2 linked regions of the Thermogemmatispora onikobensis genome follow. The protein of the gene in region 1 binds, or shares a complex with, the protein of each later gene. Links are inferred from orthologs where the notes say so. Each region holds a gene or a part of one and is shown on either strand. Other genes may lie near its edges. The genes, in order: BGC09_RS09940 and nuoH.

Region 1 (11,400 bases):
CGATGCGGCCAACAATAGGCCGACGATCTTCTCGTTCCCTCCAGTGAGGAGCTTGCGCCCCGATGTCTCACCCGAGTTTGAGCAAGTCATCATGAAGGCGCTGGCGCCCAGCGTAGAGCAGCGCTGGTCGAACGCGGCGGAGATGGAGCGGGCGATTCTGAGTCTGCCGCCGATCAAAGTGACGCCGCCGTTGGCGAGCAGCGTGCCGCCAACAATAGCAGCTGTGCCGGCGACGCCGGGGCAGGTGGCGCTGCCAGTCGGTGGTACCACCGGCCCAGCCGGGCAATTCATTCTCACAGCGCAGGCTCAGCTGCAGGCTGGGCGAATCGAAGCTGCCTATGCTGCTGTCCAGCAGGCTTATGCCCTGGAGCCAAACAATGCCCTGGTCCATAAGATCTTTGGGCAGGTTTTTGCGCGCCGTCAGCCGCCTGATCCTCAGCGGGCGATTCAAGCGTACAACCGCTCAGTTCAGCTCAATCCCAATGATGCTGAGACGCATAAGCTGGTTGGGGATGTCTATCATTTCATCCTCATGCGCCCAGGTGATGCCAGCACAGCCTATACGCAGTCTCTGCGCCTGAATCCCAATGATTTCGAAGCCCACCAACGCCTGGCGCAGTGCTACGAGCGGCTGAATCAGTTTGAGCCTGCCTTACGGGAGTTTCAAGAAGCCCTGCGGCTCGCTCCCAAGGTTCCGAATCTGCTCGTCGCTTTGCACTATGAGATCGGCCAGCTGGCCTGGCGACTCAATCAGCTACCACTGGCTGAGCGGAGCTTTGTGCAGGTCCTGATTATCAATCCCGCGGATCATCAGACGCGCTTCCTCTTGAGCCAGGTCTATGAGCGGGAGAACAAGCTCGGCGATGCACTGCGCGAGTGCCGCTATGTCGTTGGGGCCATGCCCACCAATCAGGCGGCTCAGGCCATGTTACAGCGCCTGCAAGCCAGGTTAGGACGATGAGAGACTATTTGCTCCTTCGGCGCATTTCGTCAGCTTTGGATGTAAGGGAGAAAGTGCCGATGAGTACGTATCACCTGTGTTCCGCGGAAAGGAAAAACATCGGCCTGCTGTCAACCAGAATTGGCCTCTTGCTTGGCGCGCTTCTCATCGCCTTACAGCTCCTGTGGCCTGTTGCTGCAGTCGCTGCTCCTGGAGGTGGGAGCGTCGACGTCGGGAAAAGTCAGGTGCTTGACCTGGTGGGGGCTGCAGTCGTTCGTTTGCTGGTGACCTATACTTCTGATCATGCGAGTGGTGGTCAGCTACCTCTCACACGGACCTCAGTGGGAAGCGAGCTGTCCGATGAGCCGGCCCCGCTGAGTCCGCCTGATGTTCAGTGCACAGGCTTGGGGGTGCTTGTCAGAAGCTGGCAGCCGCGGGGAGCAAATGACCTCAACGCCTGGGTCTTAACCGACGGAGACCTGGTGAGCAGGTTGCGCCTCTGTGGAAACAGTGGCAGCCTCCCGGGCCAATTAACCTCGATTGATATTTATAGCAGCTCAACCGGGCTGGGAACCCTGTTGACTCGCATTGCTTGTGCTGGCTTACCGCTGAGCTGCTCGAATCGTGGCCCGTTGTTCCCAGAGGGTGGCAGTAGTTGCCCGATAGCACTCGATAATTGTGCTCATACTCTCGTGCTTGTTCCTTTCCATAGCGCCTATGCTCTCCCTTCTGCCGACCTGGCATCGCTCTCCTCGGGGGAGCAGACAACGACCTTTGGACTGGAGCTTACTGACGCCAGCGGCGCCCTGCCTGCTCAGGCCAGCCAGGCGCCAAACTTTCTCACTCCCGAGCTGATTGGGGGCCAGGAGCGACCTGTAAACACCGCCACCTCGACACCTGGTGAGCCGCAGGAGGGGGGGACGCCAATCGTTAATCAGGCTGGGCAGGTCGTTGGCTTGCAGCTTCTCAGCGGCGAGGCCAGCGACGCCAGTCAAGTGCGTGCTCTCCTCAACAGCTTCAACCTGCTAGAGGCGCCCGCTAATCCGCTCCTTGCTCACTGGCGAGCTGGCATCCAGGACTATTATCGTGGCCAGTATCAGCAGGCCAAAGGGGAGTTTCAGCAAACCCTCACGCTCAGCCAAAACCAGCTGCGAGGGGCCCAGCAATTCCTCCAGCTCATCAACCAGCGTCTGCAGACTCCAACAAGTAGTCAGGCCCAGCCGCAGGGGGCAGGCAGCGAGGTCGGTTTCGCGGGGCTCCCGCTGCTTGTCTGGGGAGGCATCGTCGGCTTGCTCCTCCTGGTAGTCATTCTGCTGTTGATCACTCTCACGGTGGGGCGCGTCAAGAGGCGCAAGGAGCTGGAGCGCTTCCGCAAAGAAGAGGAAGAAGCCAAGCGCCAGGCAGATCTGGAAGCGGAGCGTCAACGGCAGCGGGTCAGAACTCTCCAGGCGCAGCCGCAGCCGCAAGCCGCAGTTCCTGCAGCGAGACCCCAACAGAGCCAGCTGGAGAGGGAAGAAAGAGCGGTGGCCTCGGCGTCGACAGCTGGAGCCGCGGCCCTGCTGCAATGTCCGCGCTGTAAGCAGCAGGTCAGTCGTGGTGTCGAATATTGCCCCTCATGTGGTGTGTTGCTCTCACCATCGACCTCGGGCCTGCGCCTCCGTGCGCTCGTGCCGCCCGAGGCTGCGGCTCCTCAGCCAGCAGCACCCATGCCGGGGACAGAGGCGCCGACCGAGAACGAGATGCCGGCGGCGGCTTTCTCGACGTCCCCTTCCCCTGCTCAATCCGCCTCGGTGACCCCGCTCAGCGATCAACCCACCTTTGTCTTGCCCCCACTCAGCGATCAACCAACGCAAGCGATCGCTGCCCCTGCCGCTTCGAGGTCAGAGGGCAAAACTCAGGTCATAAGAGGAAGACAGCGGATGAAGAGCCTTCAGCTGGTGGTTGGTCATCGCACTGATCCAGGCATTAAACGGCGCCATAAGCCGAATGAGGACAGTCTGCTGGCCATTCTTGGGGGGCGGCAACTCGGCGGTGGGCAGGTGCAGCCCTGGGGCCTCTTCGTTGTGGCTGACGGCATGGGGGGCCATGCCAATGGACAGGATGCCAGCCGCCTGGCCATTCAAACGATTGTCGACTACGTACTCCCTTCGCTCCTACGCGGGCACGAGCTGAGTAGCAATGACTACCAGCGCCTCCTGGTAGAGGGAGTGCAGTCGGCCAATCAGGCTGTTCACGAGCAGAACCAGCGCGAGCATGCCGACATGGGAACCACCATGACCACAGCTTTGATTGTCGGCTCCGTGGCCTATGTTGCCAATGTAGGTGATAGCCGCACCTATCTCTATCGAGAGGGTGGAGGCCTCAAGAAGGTCACACAAGATCATTCGGTAGTTGCCAGCCTGGTAGAAGCAGGCATTATCAAACCAGAGGATATCTACACCCATCCGAAGCGCAATCAGATCTATCGGAGCTTAGGCGAAAAGCCAATCGTCGAGGTCGATCCTTTCCGCGAGGAGCTGCTGCCTGGCGATAAACTCTTGCTCTGCTCCGATGGTCTCTGGGATATGACTCGTGATCCCTACATTGAGTCTGTGCTGCGCAAGTCCGCTGATCCTCAACAGCTCGTTAACGATCTGGTGCAGCTCGCGCTCGATGGTGGCGGAGAGGATAACATTTCCGTCATTGTCGTCCAGCTCGTCGAAAGTACACGCGCGAAAGGCTCGACAGTCCTGCAAGTCCTTGCTCAGCCGGATCAGTTTGCTCTACCTACCTTGCCACAGAGCTGACACCGCAGCAGCACGGCGGCGATCGAAAGCAGCAGAGGCGAGCAGAGGCGAGCAGAGGCGCGCCAGGAGAAGCATCCTCCTGGCGCTTGCTTTTTGGGTCGGGGAGTGGTCCGGTTCTGCCAGGCCAGAGAGGGGTAGAGTCAGCCGGTCAGTTTGTCGCCTGTTCAACCCTGTGCTATAATCTTTGCAGCATCTTCTGACCCTCTTTTCCTTTGTAAACAAGGGTCCGACAGCTGGAGGAAGGCGTGTGTCACTAACTACCAGTACTGGTTATCTTTATGCCGCGATTCTGCTGGCCGCTGGCTTCACCTTTGTCTTGATCACAATGACGGTCGCGAATCTGCTGGCTCCCAGACGTAGGACAGCAGAAAAGCTGCAGACCTATGAGTCGGGCGAGGTGCCGATCGGTTCGGCCTGGGTCCAGTATCCGCTGGGATTCTACATCTTTGCCTTGCTCTTCGTTGCCTTCGATGTCGATATTGTCTTTATTGTCACCTGGGCTGTCCTTTTCAAAAGCCTGAGTATCTTTGGCTTTTTTGAGATACTCTTCTTTATTATTGTACTTGCGCTCGGTCTGGTCTATGCCTGGCGCAAGGGAGTGATCCGATGGATATAGTACCGCGTGTTTCGCAGATTCCGAGCGCCTCCGACTATAGTGACGAGCTAAACGAGCTTGCGCGCGACCTGGCGCCGCTAGCGCAGATCACCGGTCAGCCGGTGGTGTCGCGGGTGATGAAAGGCAATTATCTGGGCATCGAGGTTGATCGCGCCCATCTGGTGGCTGTCTGTCGCTTTCTCCGCGATCAGCTTGGCTTTGACCTGCTCAGCTGCGTTTCCGGGGTTGACATGCTTGACCATCTGGAAACGGTCTATCATTTGCGTTCGACCACGCGCGGCTCGCTCTTGCAGATCAAAGTGCGCCTGGAGGCCGAGAACCCGGAGGTGGATAGCGTAGTTTCGGTCTGGCCGACGGCGAACTGGCTGGAGCGGGAGACCTACGATCTGTTCGGCATCCGTTTTACGGGGCATCCCGATCTGCGGCGCATGTTGCTAGATGACGATTTTGAGGGGTACCCCCTGCTGAAGAGCTTCCATCAGGTGCCTCTGACGGTCAAACCGCCAGCCACGACCCAGGTTGATCCCAATATGGCGGTTGCTGGCCAGTATCAACAGCGTGGGGTCGAGCATGTGGTGCAGAAGAAGTTTGGCCAGGGCAAACTAGAGCGACTGCATCCAGGAACGCCAACCTTTGGCCATGCCTCCCATGCTCACGAGCACGAAGAGGAAGAAGGAGAGGCGCGTTCGAGTTCGACGGAGGGCCAGGCTCGCTAATGGCCAGCAGCAGGGGGAGCAGCAAAGGAACCAAAGCCAGAGCCTCAGCGAAGGCCGCCCGGCGCGCTGAGGAGGAGCAGCCTTCACAAGGGCCAAGCTCGGGGCGAGGGTTATCAGCGCAGCGGGAGCGACCGCTGCCTGCCCGCTCGCCGTCCGAGCTACGGAGCTTGCTCTGGTCTCTCTTTCTGGCGCTGGCCTTCTGGTGCCTGGCGATCATCTTTTATGTGAGCCTGGAGCGAGATCCGAACCGCGTTCTCTACGCTGCAATGGCGGCGCTCCTGGGACTGCTTTGGACTGTCAACTTCTGTCTCCGCCTCTCCCGAAGGCGAGGGCGCTGAGGCGCTCGCCCGGTAGCTATCTAAAGCAAGGTTTGCCTCGCCCATCATCTGGGCCTGGTTGCTGCCCTGCCTGTCAAGCGGTCGGCCAGCCAGCTAGCAGCGAAAAACCAAGAGGGAAGAGTCATCCTGCTCTGAGTGGCTGGAGAGCTGCATCGAGGTTCAGGTACAGTGCAGTTAGTGGAGCGATACGTTGGCCAGGCTTGCTCACTGCGGACACTGAACACTGACTACCTCTACTACCTGCTGAGTGAGACAAAGAGCTGCGAGGAAGCTATGGCGACCAATCAAGGTGTGAATAGACCTCCTCTCGAAGGGGTTGCGCCCGGTGAGCTGCGCTCCGAGGAAATGATCCTGAACATGGGGCCGCAGCACCCGAGCACTCACGGCGTGCTCCGTCTTGTCCTCACCCTCGAAGGTGAGACGGTGGTGGATTGTACGCCGGTTATTGGCTACCTCCATCGGGGCATTGAGAAGATTCTGGAGAATCGCACGGTGATGGCCGGCATTCGCTATATGGACAATGCCGACTATCTCTCACCGATGCTCAACGAGACCGCCTATGTAGGGGCGGTCGAGCAGTTAATGGGTATTGAGCCGCCGCGCCGCGCCCAATACATTCGCCTGATCACCAATGAGCTGCAGCGCATCGCCAGCCATCTGGTGGCCATTGGCACCTATCTGCTCGACCTGGGTGCTTTTACGCCGATTCTATGGACCTTTCGCGATCGTGAAGGGATTCTCTCGCTCTTCGAGGCCCTGGGAGGAAGCCGCTTTAATGTCAACTACATGCGCGTGGGCGGCGTCCTCCATGATTTTCCCAAGGGCTGGCTTCAGCAGTGTGAAGCCTGGTGCAATCAGTTCGAAAAGAACCTGCAAGAGCTAGAGACCCTGATCACGGGAAACGAGATTTTCGAGGCGCGTACCCAGGGCGTTGGCTATGTTGATCCTCAGCAGGCCATTGCCTATGGACTGACTGGTCCCATGCTGCGCGCCAGTGGCGTGAATTGGGACCTGCGGGTCAATCGCCCCTATATGGCCTATCGGGAAGTCAAGGTCAATCCCCAGGTGCGGCAGGAAGGTGACTGCTATGCGCGCTATCGGGTGCGTATGCAGGAGATGGCGGAGAGCCTGCGCCTGGTACGGGTGGCAATGGATCAGCTGCCGGGTGGCCCAATCTCGACGCGGACACCAATTGCGCTCCGTCCACCACGCGGCGAAACCTACTTTGCCATTGAGAGCAGCAAGGGCGAGCTGGGGATCTACTTTATCAGCAATGGCAGTGAGTACCCGTGGCGGGCCAAGATTCGTGGGCCTTCCTTTGTCAATCTTCAGATTCTGCCCGAATTGCTGCGCGGCCACAAGATGAGCGATGTCGTGGCCATTCTGGGAAGCCTGGATATTGTGCTGGGAGAGGTCGATCGTTAACGCGCGCGGGCAAGGCCATAAGCCGCTCTTCTCGCGAGGCAAGAGCTGCCAGCTGTTCAAACGCTTGCTGGCTCCAGGCTGGGCAATCGCTCCTGCCTGGCAGCGGTGACCACGGCTGGTAGCCTGCTCTGAAGAAAGAAGGGTGCGCGTGTCTTGCTTGTAAGCCCGCTGATGCAAGGTAAGAGAGTGGAGTGTATCCTATGTCCGGTGGAGTTGTATTAGCCGAAGTCTGGTGGGAGCAGCTCCTCCACGGCATCCTTTCTTGGGAGTTTCTCCAGTTCGTGGTGGCGTTTGTTTCCATCTTTGGCTTCGTGTTGACAAGTGCAGTGATTCTGATCCTGGCCGAGCGCAAGGTCATGGCCTGGATGCAGGATCGCTATGGCCCATTGCACACGGGACCCTGGGGCTTGTTGCAGACAGTGGCCGATGTGGGCAAATTGCTGCTTAAGGAAGATATTCATGCTGGCAAAATCGATAAGGCTGTTTTTATCCTGGCCCCTTCGGTCTTTCTCGCCCCGGTGATTGCCTCGTTTGCCGTGCTGCCCTTCTCGCCCTATATTAGCCTGCCAGGGGGGCCGTTGGCGACGGGCATTGTCTACTTGATCGCTATGAGCTCGCTCGATGTGGTGGGCGTGGTCATGGCAGGCTGGGGTTCGAACAACAAGTATGCCCTCATTGGGGGCCTGCGCTCTGCGGCCCAGATGATCTCTTACGAGCTACCGCTCGTTCTCTCTCTGGTCAGCATTGTGATGCTGACGAGCATCCTGCTTGACAACGGCCTCGGCACCATCGCTATCAAGGACATTATGAATCTCCAGATGGCGCAGAGTTGGCCGGGCAAGGGCAACCCAGTCTGGGACTTCATCTTCGAGGGCTTCACCCCCTGGGCCTGGTTTATTCTGGTGCAGCCGTTGCTCCTTTTGATCTACTATACCTGTGGATTGGCCGAGACGAACCGCTCGCCTTTTGATCTGCCCGAGGCCGAATCGGAGCTGGTGGCCGGCTACCTCACTGAGTATAGCGGCATGCGCTGGGCGCTCTTCTACCTCGGCGAGTATGGCAACATGACCATTGTCTCAGCGATCACGGCCATGCTCTTCCTTGGTGGCTGGTCGGGTCCGGGCGTGGCCTTCCTGACGGCTCCCGGTATGGCCATTGGCTGGCAAGTCCTGGGCAATCTGCTGGCGCTCTTCTACTTTATCCTCAAGATCTACCTGCTCTGTGGCGTCTTCATCTGGGTGCGGACGACTCTGCCGCGCCTGCGCGCCGATCAGCTGATGCAGTTTGCCTGGCTGATTCTGATCCCCACGACCCTGGTCAACATTGTCCTGACTGGGGCGCTCTATCTGGTTCTGAACGCTCTGGGGGCCTCGAACCTGGTCTTCCTGATCGTCCTGGGGGTCGTCAACTGGCTGATGCTCTTTGGCTTCTTCTGGGTGGTCAGCCGGGCGACGACAGCCTCGACGCGACGTGCGGTGGCGCCAGCCATTCGCGCTCGCCAGCGCCTGGCGGCCCTTACGACGACTCCCGTCGCACCCCAGCTCCCTGAGCCAGAGCGAGCCGGCGTGACCGGCGCCGCCGGCGGCGGCAGGTAAAGTTCGCTCAGCAGTAGTCAGTGAGATACCATCGGGCGCTGGAAGAGGCTTCAGTCAAGAGGGTTGCGACTGGCGGATGATTGCTACTGGTTCGGCCTGCTGCTACTGCTGCTGCTGCTGCTGCTGCGCCAGGCCGGTATCTCTCCAAGAGAGCGGCATGATCAAGAAAGGGCAGGAGCCTGTCAGAGCCGACGCGGCTAGACAGGCATCCTGCCCTGCTCATCAGGGCCCGTGTTCTTGCTTGCCTCTCCCGCCGGGATGCCCTTAACCTATCCTGGTGTCCTGCTTTTCTCCCTCCCCCATTCTCCCCTGAAAAGAGGCCGCTCAGGCGAGCCGAAGGGCAGGCAAGTGGCTCCTTCCTAGAAACCCCGCAGCTTAAGAATGACAGTGGTGAGCAGGATGTTCAGGAGAGCGCCGAGGGTCACCTGGGCCACCGTATGCCGGCGTAAGACCACCCGTGACCAGCTTACCAGAATGAGCAGCAGGAAAAGCGGCAGCATCACTGAGCCGTACATGGCGGTCAGCAGGGTTGCAGCACTGGCCATTGAGGAGGCATGAACGCTGATTTTCCACCAGAGTGTAATGAAGAGCATCACGATGCTGCTTGCGATGGTAATGATCAGCAGCGTCATCAAGTTATAGGGGCCGTGGAGAGTTTGCAAGACAAAGAGGCCAACGGTGGCGGAAGAGATAGAGAAGACATAAGGGCCCATGCGCTCGGAACGGCGTGTGATCTCCAGATCGGAGAGCCGACCAGTGTGAACGCCGATGGCGATATAGAGCAGGGGACCCAGGCTTAGGAAAAAAAGAGCGATAAAGGCGCAAGCCAGTGCATGGCGCGGGTCGGCGCTATGGTAAAGTGCTACTAGTGTTACCAGTGGCAAAGAGATAGAAAAAGGCGCAAGGATATTGGAAACATGACGCGCAATCCGTAGACGCAAAGACTCGCTATCAATCATACCAAATTCACCAGGTTGAGGGCCGGCGGCGTCTTCTTTGAGTACCTGAGTCAGACGGCGGCTATTCATCACGATCACTCTTTCCCTTCCTCGTGAGCGGCGGCAGTTGTGATCTGAGCGAGCTGGCTGGCCTGGTGCACCACGACAGGATAGCCCAGAATGCTAGAGGCGACCTGGCGGAAGGAGGTCGGGTCACCGCTGCACCACACTTCCAGTCTGCCGCTGGGGTGCTGGCCCTGTGACTTCGTCGAGGGCTTGAGGAGCGCGGTGGCTTCCAACACCGAGCGTGTCCGGCGAGCAATCGCCGCTCCGCTATCGATAACCTGGACGCCGCTGCCAGCCACGCGCTCGATCAGCGGGCGCAAAGCCGGAAAATGGGTGCATCCCAGGACCAGCACATCGATATCTTTGCTGAGCACGGGCCTCAGAGCCTGGCGCACGACCTCCTCCGCCGTTGGCGTATCCAACTCGCCGCGTTCGACGAGAGTCACCAGCTCAGAGCAGCCGTGGCTATAGGTCTCAGTATCGCGAGCAAAGTCGGCAATGAGCTGCTGCAAATAGGGCGAGCGTGCCGCTTGATTCGTAGCAATGATACCAATGCGTCCCTTGCGTGTCAGGCGTGCTGCGGGCTTCACGGCGGGCACTACCCCGACGAAAGGCACAGGGAACGTGGCGCGCAGAGTGGCAAGGGCCGCTTGTGAGGCGGCATTGCAGGCAACAACGATCAGTTTCACGCCGCGCTCTACCAGGAAGCGACTGATCTCCAGCCCCAGCTGGGTGATCTCAGCCTCGCTGCGCAGGCCGTAGGGGCAGTGAGCCGTATCGCCGACGTAGAGGTAGTCCTCGCCGGGTAGCTCTTGCCGCAGGACGCTGAGAATAGTCAAGCCGCCGGCTCCCGAATCAAAAACCCCGATGGGAGCGCTGGCCTGACCGGCTCCCGGGGCTTGCAGGGTCGGCTGCTTTGATGGCTGGGATTCTATCCCCTGCTGGAGATGGGCACTTTGTAGTCTACTACTCAATGGTGTCTCAGATGCTTGTTTCAACTCACTATTGTGCATAACACTACTGCAGATTCACCAGCATAGTCATGACATGGAAAAGTACGTCTCCTGATAGCGATCGCCTGGTCTCATGCTGGAGGCGCTGGCAGGTGGGATGCTGACCAGAAGAGCCAGGCTTCTCAACCGTAAGGTCAGGAGAGTGGCCCAGATAGAGGCGAGCAGAGAGGTGCCAGGGCCTCTTTGTTAGAATACTCCCCTGTCCCAGGCCATGCAATCCAGGTGCGTGGCTGTCGCTCTCGCCTGGTCCTTACCTTGCTCGCTTGCACGCAGGCTGGCTCAGACCCTTCCGGCGAGCCGCAGTGACTCAGCCGGACTGGCCTGACTGACGACATTGGCTATTTCCGCGAAGGACACGCTTCGCTGGATGTGGCCATCGGCCTGGGGCGGTGCTTCTCTCAAGTGAAGCGATCCATCCGTCCAGGGGCCGCAAACGCCGGTTGTATCAGTCAGGGTACTCTATATAAAACGATCCAGACGAGGGATCAACCACACTGGCGACACCTGTCCCACTCGTCGCAAGGGTCCGTTTGATCAATGACTCAGCCGCGAGCCGCGGCAGTAGCAGGCGCTGGGAAAGGAGAGGGAGGTCGCAACGCAGCCGTGCATTCTGCATGCAGCCGGGCGGTGATTCTAACGCTTCTCTAACACTCTTCCTACGCTTCTCTAATGCTTTTCCTACGTAGCTCTAATGGGGGGTATGGCATACTCGAAGCAGGCTCAGGTGTTGCTTGGACAGCAAGGAGAGGCGAGGACCCATGTACGCAGCGAGCAATCGGTCACAAGGGAACGCTGGTCAGAGTGCTCAGCGGGCGCCGCAACCGCAGCCGTTGCGCTGTGCGAACTGCGACATCGAGATTCGCTGGTCTCCAACGATCGTGCAGGGCAAGGCTTATTGCTGTAGTGGGTGTGCTGCTGGGGGCCCTTGCAGCTGTGATTATTCACAGTATCGCTCAGTCAACATTGC
Region 2 (11,587 bases), on another replicon or contig:
TGGGAGCACCATCCGCATCAGCATGAGCCGGCTGGAATCCAACACCAACGGGGGCATCTGGGAAGTGACCGAAGTCAGCAGCCCCACGCTCACTATCAGCGCTCCTGCCGCCCTGGCCCGGCTGCACAGTCCCACGACCGTCACGGGGAGGGGCAACGCCTTTGAGGGCGTCATCGGCAGCCTGCGCCTGCTAGACCATCTCTACAACCAGGTTGGCCAGGCCCAGGTGCGCGGTGCCAGCGGCAACGGCTCCACGACCTTCTCGACCAGCCTCACCTACACGACCGATTTCAGCGCCGGAGCCCAGGAGGGCCTGCTGATGCTCTTCACACCGAGCCAGGCCGACGGCTCGATTGCCACCGGTACTTTGCTCAAAGTGCTGCTCACCTGAAGAAAGGACGCTCATCACTGGCCAGGAGAGAGGAGCCAGGACGCCTGGAGTCTGCTGCCAGCGCCTCCGGAGCCCCGCTCCTCTCCTGCCTGGTTTGGCCCCGCTCTGGTCCCTGAGTGCCTTCTGCTGCTTCCTTCCCACTTTCTGAGAGCCTCCCCCCTCTCGCCAGCTCTTTCTCCCCGGTGCAACAGATTCTGCTCTTAGGTGGAATAAAACTGGTCACCTTGACCGTTACTAATAAGAGAAGAGACTTTGTTGAGTATGTCGCTCAACAAAATCAAAAATATTTCAGGCAGCAACACGGAGGAGATTGATGGCAGAAAACAAAGGCTATGCCCATCCTGAAGTCCTGGTAGATGCTGACTGGGTTGAGGCGCATCTCAACGATCCCAAAGTGCGTCTCATTGAAGTGGATGTTGACACCAGCGCTTATGAGCAGGGTCATATTCCTGGGGCCATTGGCTTCAACTGGCAGAAGGAGCTACAGGACCAGGTTGTTCGTGCTCCTATCAGCAAGGAGCAGCTAGAGGAGTTGCTCAGCCGGTCGGGGGTCAGCAATGACACCACCGTTGTTCTTTACGGAGACAACAACAACTGGTTTGCCGCCTGGGCTTTCTGGCTGCTCAAATACTACGGCCATCAAGATGTGCGTCTGCTTGATGGAGGGCGAGCCAAGTGGGTAGCTGACAAGCGGCCCCTGACCACCGAGGTGCCAAGCTACCCGCGTACTGAGTATCGTGCTGAGGAGCCGCACCGCGAAGTTCGAGCGTTCCGCGACGAAGTCCTGAGCAAGCTGGGGAACAGCCAGGTGGCCCTGGTTGACGTGCGTTCGCCGGGTGAATACAAAGGTGAGCTGCTGGCGCCCCCCAACCTGCCGCAAGAAGGGGCCCAGCGAGGTGGCCACATTCCTGGCGCCAAGAACGTCCCCTGGGCCAGTGCCGTGCGCGAGGACGGAACCTTCAAGTCTGCGGATGAACTGCGTGCCATCTACGAGGGTCAAGGGATCACCGGCGACAAAGAAGTGATTGCCTACTGCCGCATTGGCGAGCGTAGCAGTCACACCTGGTTTGCCCTGCGCTATCTGCTGGGCTATCCCAACGTGCGCAACTACGATGGCTCCTGGACCGAGTGGGGGAGCCTGATCGGCGTGCCCATCGAAAAATAAAGCCAGACAAACTGCTAACACACGTCCCTCCTGTATCCAGAGCTGGGACCGCGGGGGCCGTCGCAGCGAGGCGGCGGCCAGGCCACGGTCCCACCTTTTTCTCCTTTTCCTCGCCTCTCGTCGCTTCCCTCTTTCCCTGATCAAGAGAAAAAAGTCTTTCCATTCGCTTATTGTTGCTTCTGTCATCATAGCAATGGAGGGGAAGGGCGGTGGAGACAGGCCCAGCGTAGCCGGTCGGTGAGGACTGGTGCAAGTGTTTGACAGCCTGGACATGCTGTGCTACCATACAAACTGAAGTAGTGTATAAATGACACCAGGTACCAGCGCCGGTACCCGTATCAACGCGCAGAGTATTTACCGAAAATAAAGGATATCCACGATGAGCGGTCCTCTCCCCATTTTTCTCATGGTGGCGCTGGCGCTCCTCTTTGGCCTGCTGGTCATGGCGGTGACAGCGATTCTGGGGCCGAAGAAGCCGACACCGGAGAAGCTGGCGCCCTATGAATGTGGCATCCAGGAGATTCAGGCGCCGAAGCGGCGCTTTCCTGTCAAATATCTCCTGACAGGGATGCTTTTTATTGCCTTTGATATTGAAATTGTCTCATTGTATCCCCTGGCCGTTCTCCTGAAGGATCAGCTGAAGACCCTGGGGCTGATCGAGCTGCTCATCTTCTTCGTGATCCTGATGATCGGCTACGTTTACGTCTGGCGAAAAGGGGCATTCACATGGGAGTAACCAATCCCTGGGAACCGGTACAGACCTTTTCCAACACGCAGACGCCGCGTCGTCCGCGCCAGTTGCCGATGCGCACTGGCGAATTTGGCATCTTGACGACGCAGGTCAGCAAGCTTATCGAGTGGGGGCGAAGCTCATCGCTCTGGCCGGCGCTCTTTGGTCTGGCCTGTTGTGCTATTGAGATGATGGCCACCAGTGCCGACCGTTTTGACATCGCGCGTTTCGGGGCTGAGGTCTATCGGGCCTCGCCGCGCCAGGCCGACCTGATGATTGTAGCGGGCCGCTGCTCGATCAAGATGGCCCCTGTGCTGCGCCAGATCTATGATCAGATGCCCGAGCCGAAGTGGGTTATTGCAATGGGGGCCTGTGCTTCCTGTGGCGGCGTCTTCAACAACTATGCGATCGTCCAGGGTGTGGATAAGATCGTCCCGGTCGATGTCTACATCCCGGGCTGTCCGCCCACACCCGATATGCTCCTCTATGGTTTTAACGAGCTGCAGCGTAAGATTCGCGAAGGCATCCCGAATCCGCCCGACCCGCTCAAGGAGAGCGGCCTGAAACTGCCTGGCCCCAGCGAGGAGCGGCCAGGCTGAGAGCGAGCAGACCCCTCCTTCCTGGCTCGTTCTTCACTTGCTGCTCGCCCGTCGGGCTGGGGTTAGGTTGGGGTGGGTTGGGTGGCCACCGCGACGGAGGGCGGGCGAGAAGAGGGAGAGAGCAAGGCGTGCAGAGCGGGGGGACTGGGAGCATGGGAGCAGCGCGGGGAAAGCGAGGCGAAAGAAAGAACAATCATGGATACATTTGCCGAGGCTGCCGTAGCAGCCCTACGCGAGCGTTTCCCCCAGGCGGTGGTGGAAACCGTCGAGCACCGTGGTGAGCTGACGGTTGTCCTGACCACCGAGCACCTGGTCGCTGTTTGTGACTATCTTAAGCGGCACCATCACTATACCTTTCTCTCAACGATCACCGCTGTCGACTGGCTGGAGCGCGTGCCCCGCTACGATGTGGTGTATCAGTTGCTCTCGCTGCCGCGGCGCAGCACGCTCGCGCTCAAGGTGCGCGTGGGTGGCAAGCGCGAGGAGCACCCGCAGGTGCCATCGGTGACCGGCGTCTGGCCGGCGGCTAACTGGTATGAGCGCGAGGTCTATGATCTGTTTGGCATCATTTTTACTCATCATCCCGACCTGCGCCGCATTCTGATGCCGAGCAACTGGACCACTCACCCGTTGCGCAAGGATTATCCGCTGACCGGCTTCGATCTGCCTGAGCCACACTGGGGCGGTCAGGTTCCCTATGACGTGGACCCCGGCGTTGGCCGCCAGACCCTCCGTACCCCCCAGGGCCGCGAGCTGAACGAGAGTCGCAGCGCCTTTACTACCAACCCAGAGCCGGGTACCCCGCGAGCGTGAGCTGAGCACTTGACCAGCTGCCTTTGCCTGACCTGCTCAGACTCGCGCTCCCTCTGTCGGTCTGGTCTGTACACGCTGCTTACTCCTACTGGAGCACAGACAAGATCAAGGCGCGAGTCTCTGCGCAGCGCCAGACCTACCACCTGAACGGACGCGGAGGCAACAGGTGCAGGAGGGAGGGAAGGAGGCAGCAGCCCTGGCCGACCAGGGCCGTAGAAGCGCCAGGAGCGGAGCAGCGGGGAGCAGCAGACCATACTCTGCCGCGTCTCTCTCGGAGAGGCTGAGCTGGCAGGCGCAAGGCGACCAGAGCAGGGCTGGGACCTGCTGGGGCTGGTTGATCCGCTCGCTTTGGAAGTGCAACGGCTGACATGCAGCGATGAGGGCTTGCTTATGCAACAGGAGCTAGAAACGCGCTATACCATCGAAGAAGGCCAGGTAACCGAGAGCGGTCAGCGCCAGGATACCATGACCATCAATATGGGGCCGCAGCACCCGAGTACCCACGGGGTGCTCCGCCTGCTGCTGACCATCGAGGGCGAGACCGTGGTCAAGGCCGAGCCGGACATCGGCTATCTGCATACCGGCATCGAGAAGACCGCTGAGTCGAAGTCCTATCATCAGGCGCTGGTGCTGACGGACCGCATGGACTATCTGGCCCCGCTGTGCAATAACCTGGGCTATGCGCTGGCGGTGGAGAAGTTGCTGGGGATCGAAGACGAGATCACCGATAAAATTAAATATGCGCGAATACTGCTGGCCGAGCTGCAGCGCATCGCCAGCCACCTGGTCTGGCTGGGCACGAGCGCGCTCGACCTGGGAGCGATGAGCGTCTTCCTCTACTGCTTCCGCGAGCGCGAGATGATCCTGGATGTCTTCGAGTACGTCTCAGGCGTGCGCATGATGACCAGCTATATCTGTCCCGGTGGCCTGCAGGCTGACCTGCCCCGTGGCTTCGACGAGAAGGTGCGTGCCTTCACGCGCGTCTTCCCCGATCGCCTGGCCGAGTACCACGACCTGTTGACCAACAACCCGCTCTGGCTGGAGCGCACCAGGGGGGTGGCGATACTCAGCAAGGAGGATGCCATTGCCTATGCTACCAGTGGTCCGACCCTGCGCGGCAGCGGCATCGCCTGGGACATTCGCAAAGCCTTCCCCTACAGTGGCTACGAGCAGTTCGACTTTGAGATCCCGGTCGGCAGCAACGGCGACGTTTACGACCGCTACATGGTGCGCATGCTGGAGATGGAGCAGAGCCTGCGCATCGTCAATCAGGCGCTCGATGGCATGCCGCCCGGTCGCTATCGTGTGGCCAATCCCAAGGTAGCGCCGCCGCCCAAGTGGCAGATCACTGGCAGCATGGAGGCCTTGATCCACCACTTCAAGCTCTACACCGAGGGCTATCGTCCGCCCGCCGGCGAGGTCTATGTGCGCACGGAGTCGCCCAAGGGCGAGCTGGGCTTCTTTATCGTCAGCGACGGCTCCGCCCGACCCTACCGCATGCACGTGCGCGCGCCGTCCTTTGCGAATCTGCAGGCGCTGCCGAAGATGATCCAGGGAAACCTGCTCTCGGACGTAGTGGCCGCTATCGGGAGCATCGATATTGTGCTCGGTGAGGTTGATCGATGATTTCAGAACAGGCGAAGCAGCGCATGCGCGAGCTGGCAGCTCGCTATCCGGTGGCCCGCTCCGCCGTGATGCCGGCCCTCTACATTGCGCAGGCGGAGGAAGGCTACGTCTCCCGCGCGGCGCTGGAGGCGGTGGCGGAGGTCTTGAATATGACGGTCGACGATGTCGAGAGCGTCGCCACCTTTTATACGATGTACTATCAGCGCCCGCCCGGCAAGAAGGTGATCAAAGTCTGCAATAGCATTTCATGCTACCTGCGCGGCTGCGACGCGCTGGTCGAGCAGCTCGAGCGCCGTCTGGGTATCAAGCGGGGCGAGACCAGTCCCGATGGCCGCTATACCCTGTTGACGGTGGAGTGCCTGGCCTCCTGTGGCACGGCCCCGGTGCTCCAGGTCAACGATGCATTCGTCGAGAATCTGACGCCTGAGCTGGTCGATCGCCTGGTGGATCAGTGGGAAGCTGAGTTTCAGGCTGAGGGCCAGAGCCAGGGCCGGAGCCCGGCAGGCGCCGGAGGCTGCTGACTGACCTGCCTGCTGGCCTATGTTGTGCTGGAGTGAAGGAAGCGTGTTATGCCAGAGCTGATTATCACGAAAAATATCGATGTGCCTGGAATCGATCGCCTGGATGTCTACCGCCAGCATGGCGGCTATGAAGCCCTGGAGAAGGCGCTGCGCGAGTACCAGCCGGAGGAGATCGTCGAGCTGGTCAAGAAGTCTGGCCTGCGCGGACGCGGCGGGGCTGGTTTCCCAACCGGCATGAAGTGGGGCTTTCTGGCCAAGAACGAGCCGCGCTATTTGTGCTGCAACTGCGATGAAAGCGAGCCGGGCACCTTCAAGGATCGCATGCTGATGGAGAAGAATCCTCATCAGCTGGTCGAGGGGGTGATCATTACCAGCTACGCCTGCCGCGTCTCGACGGCCTTTATCTATGTGCGCGGCGAGCTGGCCTACGCCGCCCGCCAGGTGCAGCGGGCGGTCGATGAAGCCTATGCCGCTGGCTACATCGGCAAGAATATTCTGGGCAGCGGCTATAGCCTGGACGTGATCGTCCACCGCGGAGCTGGAGCCTATATCTGTGGCGAGGAGAGCGCCCTGATGGAGTCGCTGGAAGGGCGCCGTGGCTACCCACGCCTCAAGCCGCCCTTCCCGGCAGCGGTCGGCCTCTACGGCGGGCCGACGGTCATCAATAACTGTGAGACGCTCTCGACAGTGCCCGCCATTGTGCGCAACGGGGCCGACTGGTACGCCTCCTTCGGCACGGAGAAGAGCAAGGGGACGCGCATCTTCTGCTTGAGCGGCCATGTCAAGAAGCCGGGCAACTATGAGCTGCCCCTGGGGACGCCCCTGCGCACCCTGATCTACGACGAGCAGTACGGCGGTGGTATCCTCGGCGACAAGCAGCTCAAGGCAGTGATCCCCGGCGGCTCCTCGACCTTCATCCTGGGGGCGGATAAGATCGATACTCCTCTGGACTTCGAGTCGGTGGCGGCGGCTGGCTCAATGCTCGGCTCCGGCGGCGTCATCGTGATGCATGAGGATACCTGCATCGTCGATGCCGTTCTGCGGATGACCGAGTTCTATCGCGATGAGTCCTGTGGAAAGTGCACGCCCTGCCGTGAGGGCACCTATTGGCTGGTGCAGCTGTTGGAGCGTATCGAGCACGGCCACGGTAAAATGAGTGATATCAATCTCTTGCTGGATATTTGCGATAATATCAGCGGCAAGTCGTTCTGCCCGCTGGGCGATGCAGCGACCTCTTCGATCACGAGCAGTATCAAGCTGTTCCGCGAGGAGTACGAATATCACGTGCGCGAGGGATGCTGCATGGTGGGACCAAAGGCGCGCAAGCCGGTTGCCGCCGCGCTCTAGCCTGGTGTGGCTGGCGATGGCTGATTGGCGGCGTTCCCGCGTGAAGGATAGAAGAAGCTATGGCTGAAGAGGCAAAAAACGACGGACTTGTCCATCTGACCATCGATGGCATCCCGGTGGCCGTACCCCCCGGGACGCTGGTCTGGGCGGCGGCGAAGCAGGCGGGCATCGAGATCCCTATCTATTGTTATCATCCCAAGATGCCCCCCCTTGGCGCCTGCCGCATGTGCTTTGTCGAGATCGAGAAGATGCCCAAGCCCCCGCAGACGGCCTGCACGACGCCGGTCAGCGAGGGCATGGTCGTCCATACGAAGACCGAGAAGGTGCTCAAGGCGCGTCGTGGTACACTGGAGTTCCTGCTGATTAACCACCCGCTGGACTGTCCGATCTGTGATAAGGGCGGCGAGTGCGATCTGCAGGATTTCACCCTGCGCCACGGTCCGGGGGCGACGCGCTTCGATCTGCGCAAGCGTCATTATCCGAAGCCGATTCCGGTCAGCGACCGGGTGCTGCTCGATCGCGAGCGTTGCATTCTCTGCCAGCGCTGCACGCGCTTCTGCTCCGAGGTCTCGATGGATAACGGGCTGGTCATGATCAACCGCGGCTATCGCATGGAGGTTGGTACAGCCCCGGGCGAGGCCTTCGATTCGATCTTCTCAGGCAATACTGTGGAGATCTGCCCGGTCGGCGCCCTGACCTCGGCGAAATATCGCTTTAAGGGGCGCCCCTGGGAGTTGAAGCGCATCCCGAGTGTCTGCAATAATTGCAGTGTAGGCTGCAACGTGCGCATCGATGTGCGCGTTGACAAGATCATGCGCCAGATGTCGCGCTGCAACGATGATATTGACGATGGCTGGCTGTGCGACCGCGGGCGCTGGGACTTCGATTATGTCAACGATGCGCAGCGTCTGCGCACGCCGCTGGTGCGTCGGCAGCCGGGCGGAGTCCTTGAGCCGGCGGGCTGGGGTGAGGCTCTGGGAATGATCGCCGAGCGCCTGCGCACTATCAAGGAGCGTTATAGCGCCAGCGCCATCGGCGGGATCGGTTCGACGCGCACCACCAATGAGGAGGCCTATCTCTTCCAGAAGCTGCTGCGCGAGGCTCTGGGCACGCCCAACGTCGATCACCATCATGGCTTCTTCCCGGGCCTGCGCGATCCGCTCACCGGGCGTCCCTGGATGCTGACGACGGCCATCGCCGACTTTGAACGAGCCTCGCATATTGTCCTGGTGGCCTCCGATCCTTACGAGCGCCAGCCCATTCTGAACCTGCGTATCAAGAAAGCGCTCAAGGCCGGAGCCAGGATTTACGTTGTCAACGAAAGCCCGACCGAGCTGGATCGCCTGGCGACGCGAGTCATTCGTCTGCCGCAGCACGGAGCGGGAGCGGCGGCGCGCCTGTTGTTGGAGGCCGCTCTGCGCCAGGAGGAGCTGCGGAACCCGCGCGAGGAGGTGCGGGCCCGCGTTCTGGGAACGCCCCAGGAGACGCGACAGGCCGAGGCGCTTTGTGGCGTAGAGGTGGCGGAGGCCCTGCGCGAGCTGGCGCGCGAGATCGCAGCGGCGCCCGCGGCTCTCATTCTCTACGATGAAATGGCGACTCTGGCCCCCGGCTGTGCCAATCTGGCCCCCGACCTGCAAGCGCTGGCAGTGGTGACTGGCAACATCGACCGCCCTGGCGCCGGGGTGGGACCGCTCTTCGAAGATGCCAATTCGCTGGGGGCGCGCGACATGGGCCTGCTGCCCGATAGTCTGCCTGGCTATCGTCCGACCTCGCCGGAGGGCCTGAGTTATCAGGAGATGCTCAGCAGCGATGCGGTCAAGGCCCTCTACATCATGGGAGCCAATCCGGCCCGCCATCTGACCGATGGCAATCTGCGCCGGGGCAAAGAATTCATCGTCGTCCAGGAGATCCTGCTGACCGAGACGGCTCAGCAGGCCGATGTGGTCCTGCCGGCCCTGACCTATGCCGAGAAGGACGGCAGCATGACCAATGTCGACCACCATGTGCAGGCTATTCGCCGGGCTTTGCGTCCTCTGCCGGGAGCGCGGGCTGACTGGGAGATCCTGATGGACCTGGCGGCCCTGTTGGGCCATCCCTGGCCCTATGAGGGACCGGAGGATGTGCTCCTGGAGATTGCCGCTCAGCATCCGCTCTATCGGGGACTGACCTGGGACGGTCTGGGCCTGCAGGGGGTACGCACGGGCGAAGTGGAGGTGGCCCATGCTTAATGATACCTGGCTGCTGGTGATCGCCTCGCTTGTCAAGAGTGCCATTCTAATCGTCATCCTGTTGACGATCTTTGCCTACATGACCTGGATCGAGCGGCGCGTGGTGGCGCGCATTCAGGGCCGCCTGGGGCCGAATCGCGCCGGCCCTTTTGGGGCCTTGCAGCCGCTGGCTGACGCCATCAAGATGGCCTTCAAAGAGCAGATTATCCCGGCCCAGGCGTACAAAGTCATCTATCTGATCGCGCCGGTGATCTCGGTCGTGGTGGCCCTCAGCGCTTTCGCCGTGGTGCCGATCGGCAATAGCTGGACGCCAGGCCACCCAAGCGTCTGGGACCCGTGGGTTGGCGATATCAACGTTGGCCTGCTCTGGATTCTCTCGATCTCGTCGCTGGCCGTTTATGGCATCGTGCTCGGCGGCTGGTCCTCGGGCAACCGCTATTCGCTGCTCGGCTCGCTGCGCAGCGCGGCTCAGATGATTTCCTATGAGACCAGCCTGGGGCTTGCCCTCAGTGGTACACTGATGTGGGCCGGCACCCTGAGCATGGTCAGCATCGTCCACCAGCAGACGCTGCAGGGTCAGGGAATCTGGTTTATTGTGGCTCAGCCCCTCGGCTTCCTGATCTACATCATTGCCGCCGTGGCTGAGGTCAACCGCGCCCCGTTCGATCTGCCGGAGGCCGAGCAGGAGCTGACCGCCGGCTACCTGACGGAGTACAGCGGTCTGCGCTGGAGCCTCTATCAGATGGCCGAGTACATCAATATGGTCACGGTCAGCTCGGTGGCGACGACCCTCTTCTTTGGGGGCTGGAGCTTCTTCGGGCTGGAACGCATCCCAGTGCTGTCGATCGTGATCTTCGCGGTCAAAGTGGCCTTTTTCCTCTTCCTCTTTATCTGGTTGCGTGCCACGCTGCCGCGCATCCGCTACGACCGTTTGATGCGCCTGGGCTGGCAATTCCTGCTGCCGCTGGCGGTCCTGAACGCGGTAGTGACTGCGACCTGCGTGGCCCTGGGTCTGCCGTGGTGGGTCAACGGCCTGATCGGGCTGGTGATCATTGGGGCGGTCCTGGCTATTACCTGGCTGCGCAGTCGCCAGACGCGCTTTGCTGTCAGCAAAGCTGGCGCCGAGCTTTTGCCGCCCTCGGTGCGCCTGGTGAAGACGATCGAGCCAGAGCTGGGGCTGGTCAACGGCGGTGAGGCTGCCGTGGCGGGCATTGAGAGACAGCAGGCCCTCTTGCAGGATGGCCGCGTCCAGGTCTGAGGCGAGGCGGTGAGCAGTCGGCCAAGGCTGCTGAAAGCACAGGAAAAGAGGACGAACGCCGGAGTTCAAGAGCTGCCAGACCTGAAGGAAGAGAGTGGGCGTGTGAAGAAGTGAAAAGGAGGCGGAAGAGGAGAGGAGTCTGGCAGCTCCTTCGAAGCCTGCGAGCGAGAGTGAGAGAGTGAAGAGACGAGGCAAACACGTCTCACGGAGGCAGCGAGAGAAATCATGTCTCTAGATATTCTCAAAGGGTTAGCCACTACCCTCAAAAATATGGGGCGTAAGCCGACCACAGTCTCCTTCCCGGAGCAGGAGCGCGAGCTGCCGCCGCGCTTTCGCGGGCGCCACGTCTTGCACCGCTATCCCAACGGGCTGGAGCGCTGTGTCGGGTGCTTCCTCTGTGCGGGCGCCTGTCCCGCTGATGCCATCTATATCGAGGCGGAAGAGAACACCGAAGAGCATCGCGTCTCGCCGGGCGAGCGCTATGCAAAAGTGTTTGACGTCAACCTGCTGCGCTGCATCTTCTGTGGCTATTGCGAAGCCGCCTGTCCGACCGGGGCTATCACTTTGGAGCGGGAATACAAGCTGGCGGCCTACTATCCCGAGGATATGGTGTACCACAAGGAGCAGCTGCTGGAGCCACCTGGGCAAGCGACAGTGGGTTCAGCGGCCTATTGGTTTGATCCGCCGCCGCTTGCAGAAGAGGCCCCGCAGCCGGTACCGCAGGAGGCCCGTGTCTTTGACGGCCTGGAGGCCAGCGCGGCAGCGGTGGGCCTGGGCGATGCCCAAAAGCAACCGGAGGTTCTGCTACGCAACGAGGAGCAGGACGAGGATCGGCGCAAGTTTTTGCAGGCCGACGAGGAGGGCAGACAAGCATGAGCGGGGTAGCGCTGATCATCTCCTTTTTTGTGC

What was found.
Region 2: the proteins of BGC09_RS09940 (region 1) and nuoH are in contact, whole or in part, in a cryo-EM structure (PDB 6KHJ), measured with the Thermosynechococcus vestitus proteins. The link is inferred for Thermogemmatispora onikobensis from one-to-one orthologs. Residues at the interface, in WP_126986108.1 of Thermosynechococcus vestitus: Gly6, Tyr7, Glu8, Tyr9, Phe10, Gly12, Phe13, Leu14, Ile16, Cys17, Ser18, Pro21, Ala24, Leu25, Ala27, Ser28, Leu31, Arg32, Pro33, Ser35, Arg40, Leu41, Thr42, Thr43, Tyr44, Glu45, Ile51, Gly53, Ala54, Trp55; in WP_126985484.1 of Thermosynechococcus vestitus: Gln8, Lys26, Trp29, Leu30, Pro33, Met34, Met37, Leu38, Leu83, Ile84, Phe85, Lys86, Glu87, Asp88, Val89, Leu90, Pro91, Ala92, Thr100, Ala104, Val107, Ile108, Phe111, Leu112, Tyr114, Ile115, Ile125, Ser126, Leu128, Phe133.

Annotation. Positions count from the first base shown.
Region 1 is NZ_BDGT01000018.1:36,471-47,870, forward strand. The notes cover bases 2,845-5,657. They hold BGC09_RS09940 (NADH-quinone oxidoreductase subunit A), read left to right. Parts: upstream 2,845-3,973; coding sequence 3,974-4,342; downstream 4,343-5,657. Other genes in these bases: BGC09_RS09935 (protein phosphatase 2C domain-containing protein), read left to right, coding at 2,845-3,726; BGC09_RS09945 (NADH-quinone oxidoreductase subunit C), read left to right, coding at 4,333-5,058. In the rest of the region: BGC09_RS09930 (serine/threonine-protein kinase), read left to right, coding at 1-961; more of BGC09_RS09935, read left to right, coding at 1,021-2,844; BGC09_RS09955 (NADH-quinone oxidoreductase subunit D), read left to right, coding at 5,670-6,821; BGC09_RS09960 (complex I subunit 1/NuoH family protein), read left to right, coding at 7,022-8,416; BGC09_RS09965 (phosphatase PAP2 family protein), read right to left, coding at 8,776-9,453; murI (glutamate racemase), read right to left, coding at 9,450-10,394. UniProt on the Escherichia coli protein: NDH-1 shuttles electrons from NADH, via FMN and iron-sulfur (Fe-S) centers, to quinones in the respiratory chain. The immediate electron acceptor for the enzyme in this species is believed to be ubiquinone.
Region 2 is NZ_BDGT01000012.1:49,605-61,191, forward strand. What follows is about bases 8,546-11,545. They hold nuoH (NADH-quinone oxidoreductase subunit NuoH), read left to right. Parts: upstream 8,546-9,412; coding sequence 9,413-10,678; downstream 10,679-11,545. Other genes in these bases: nuoG (NADH-quinone oxidoreductase subunit NuoG), read left to right, coding at 8,546-9,420. Outside these bases: BGC09_RS07505 (Gmad2 immunoglobulin-like domain-containing protein), read left to right, coding at 1-391; BGC09_RS07510 (sulfurtransferase), read left to right, coding at 705-1,556; BGC09_RS07515 (NADH-quinone oxidoreductase subunit A), read left to right, coding at 1,936-2,292; BGC09_RS07525 (NADH-quinone oxidoreductase subunit C), read left to right, coding at 3,081-3,698; nuoD (NADH dehydrogenase (quinone) subunit D), read left to right, coding at 4,164-5,324; NADH-quinone oxidoreductase subunit NuoE, read left to right, coding at 5,321-5,845; NADH-quinone oxidoreductase subunit NuoF, read left to right, coding at 5,894-7,192; more of nuoG, read left to right, coding at 7,252-8,545; BGC09_RS07560 (NADH-quinone oxidoreductase subunit J family protein), read left to right, coding at 11,551-11,587. UniProt on the Escherichia coli protein: NDH-1 shuttles electrons from NADH, via FMN and iron-sulfur (Fe-S) centers, to quinones in the respiratory chain. The immediate electron acceptor for the enzyme in this species is believed to be ubiquinone.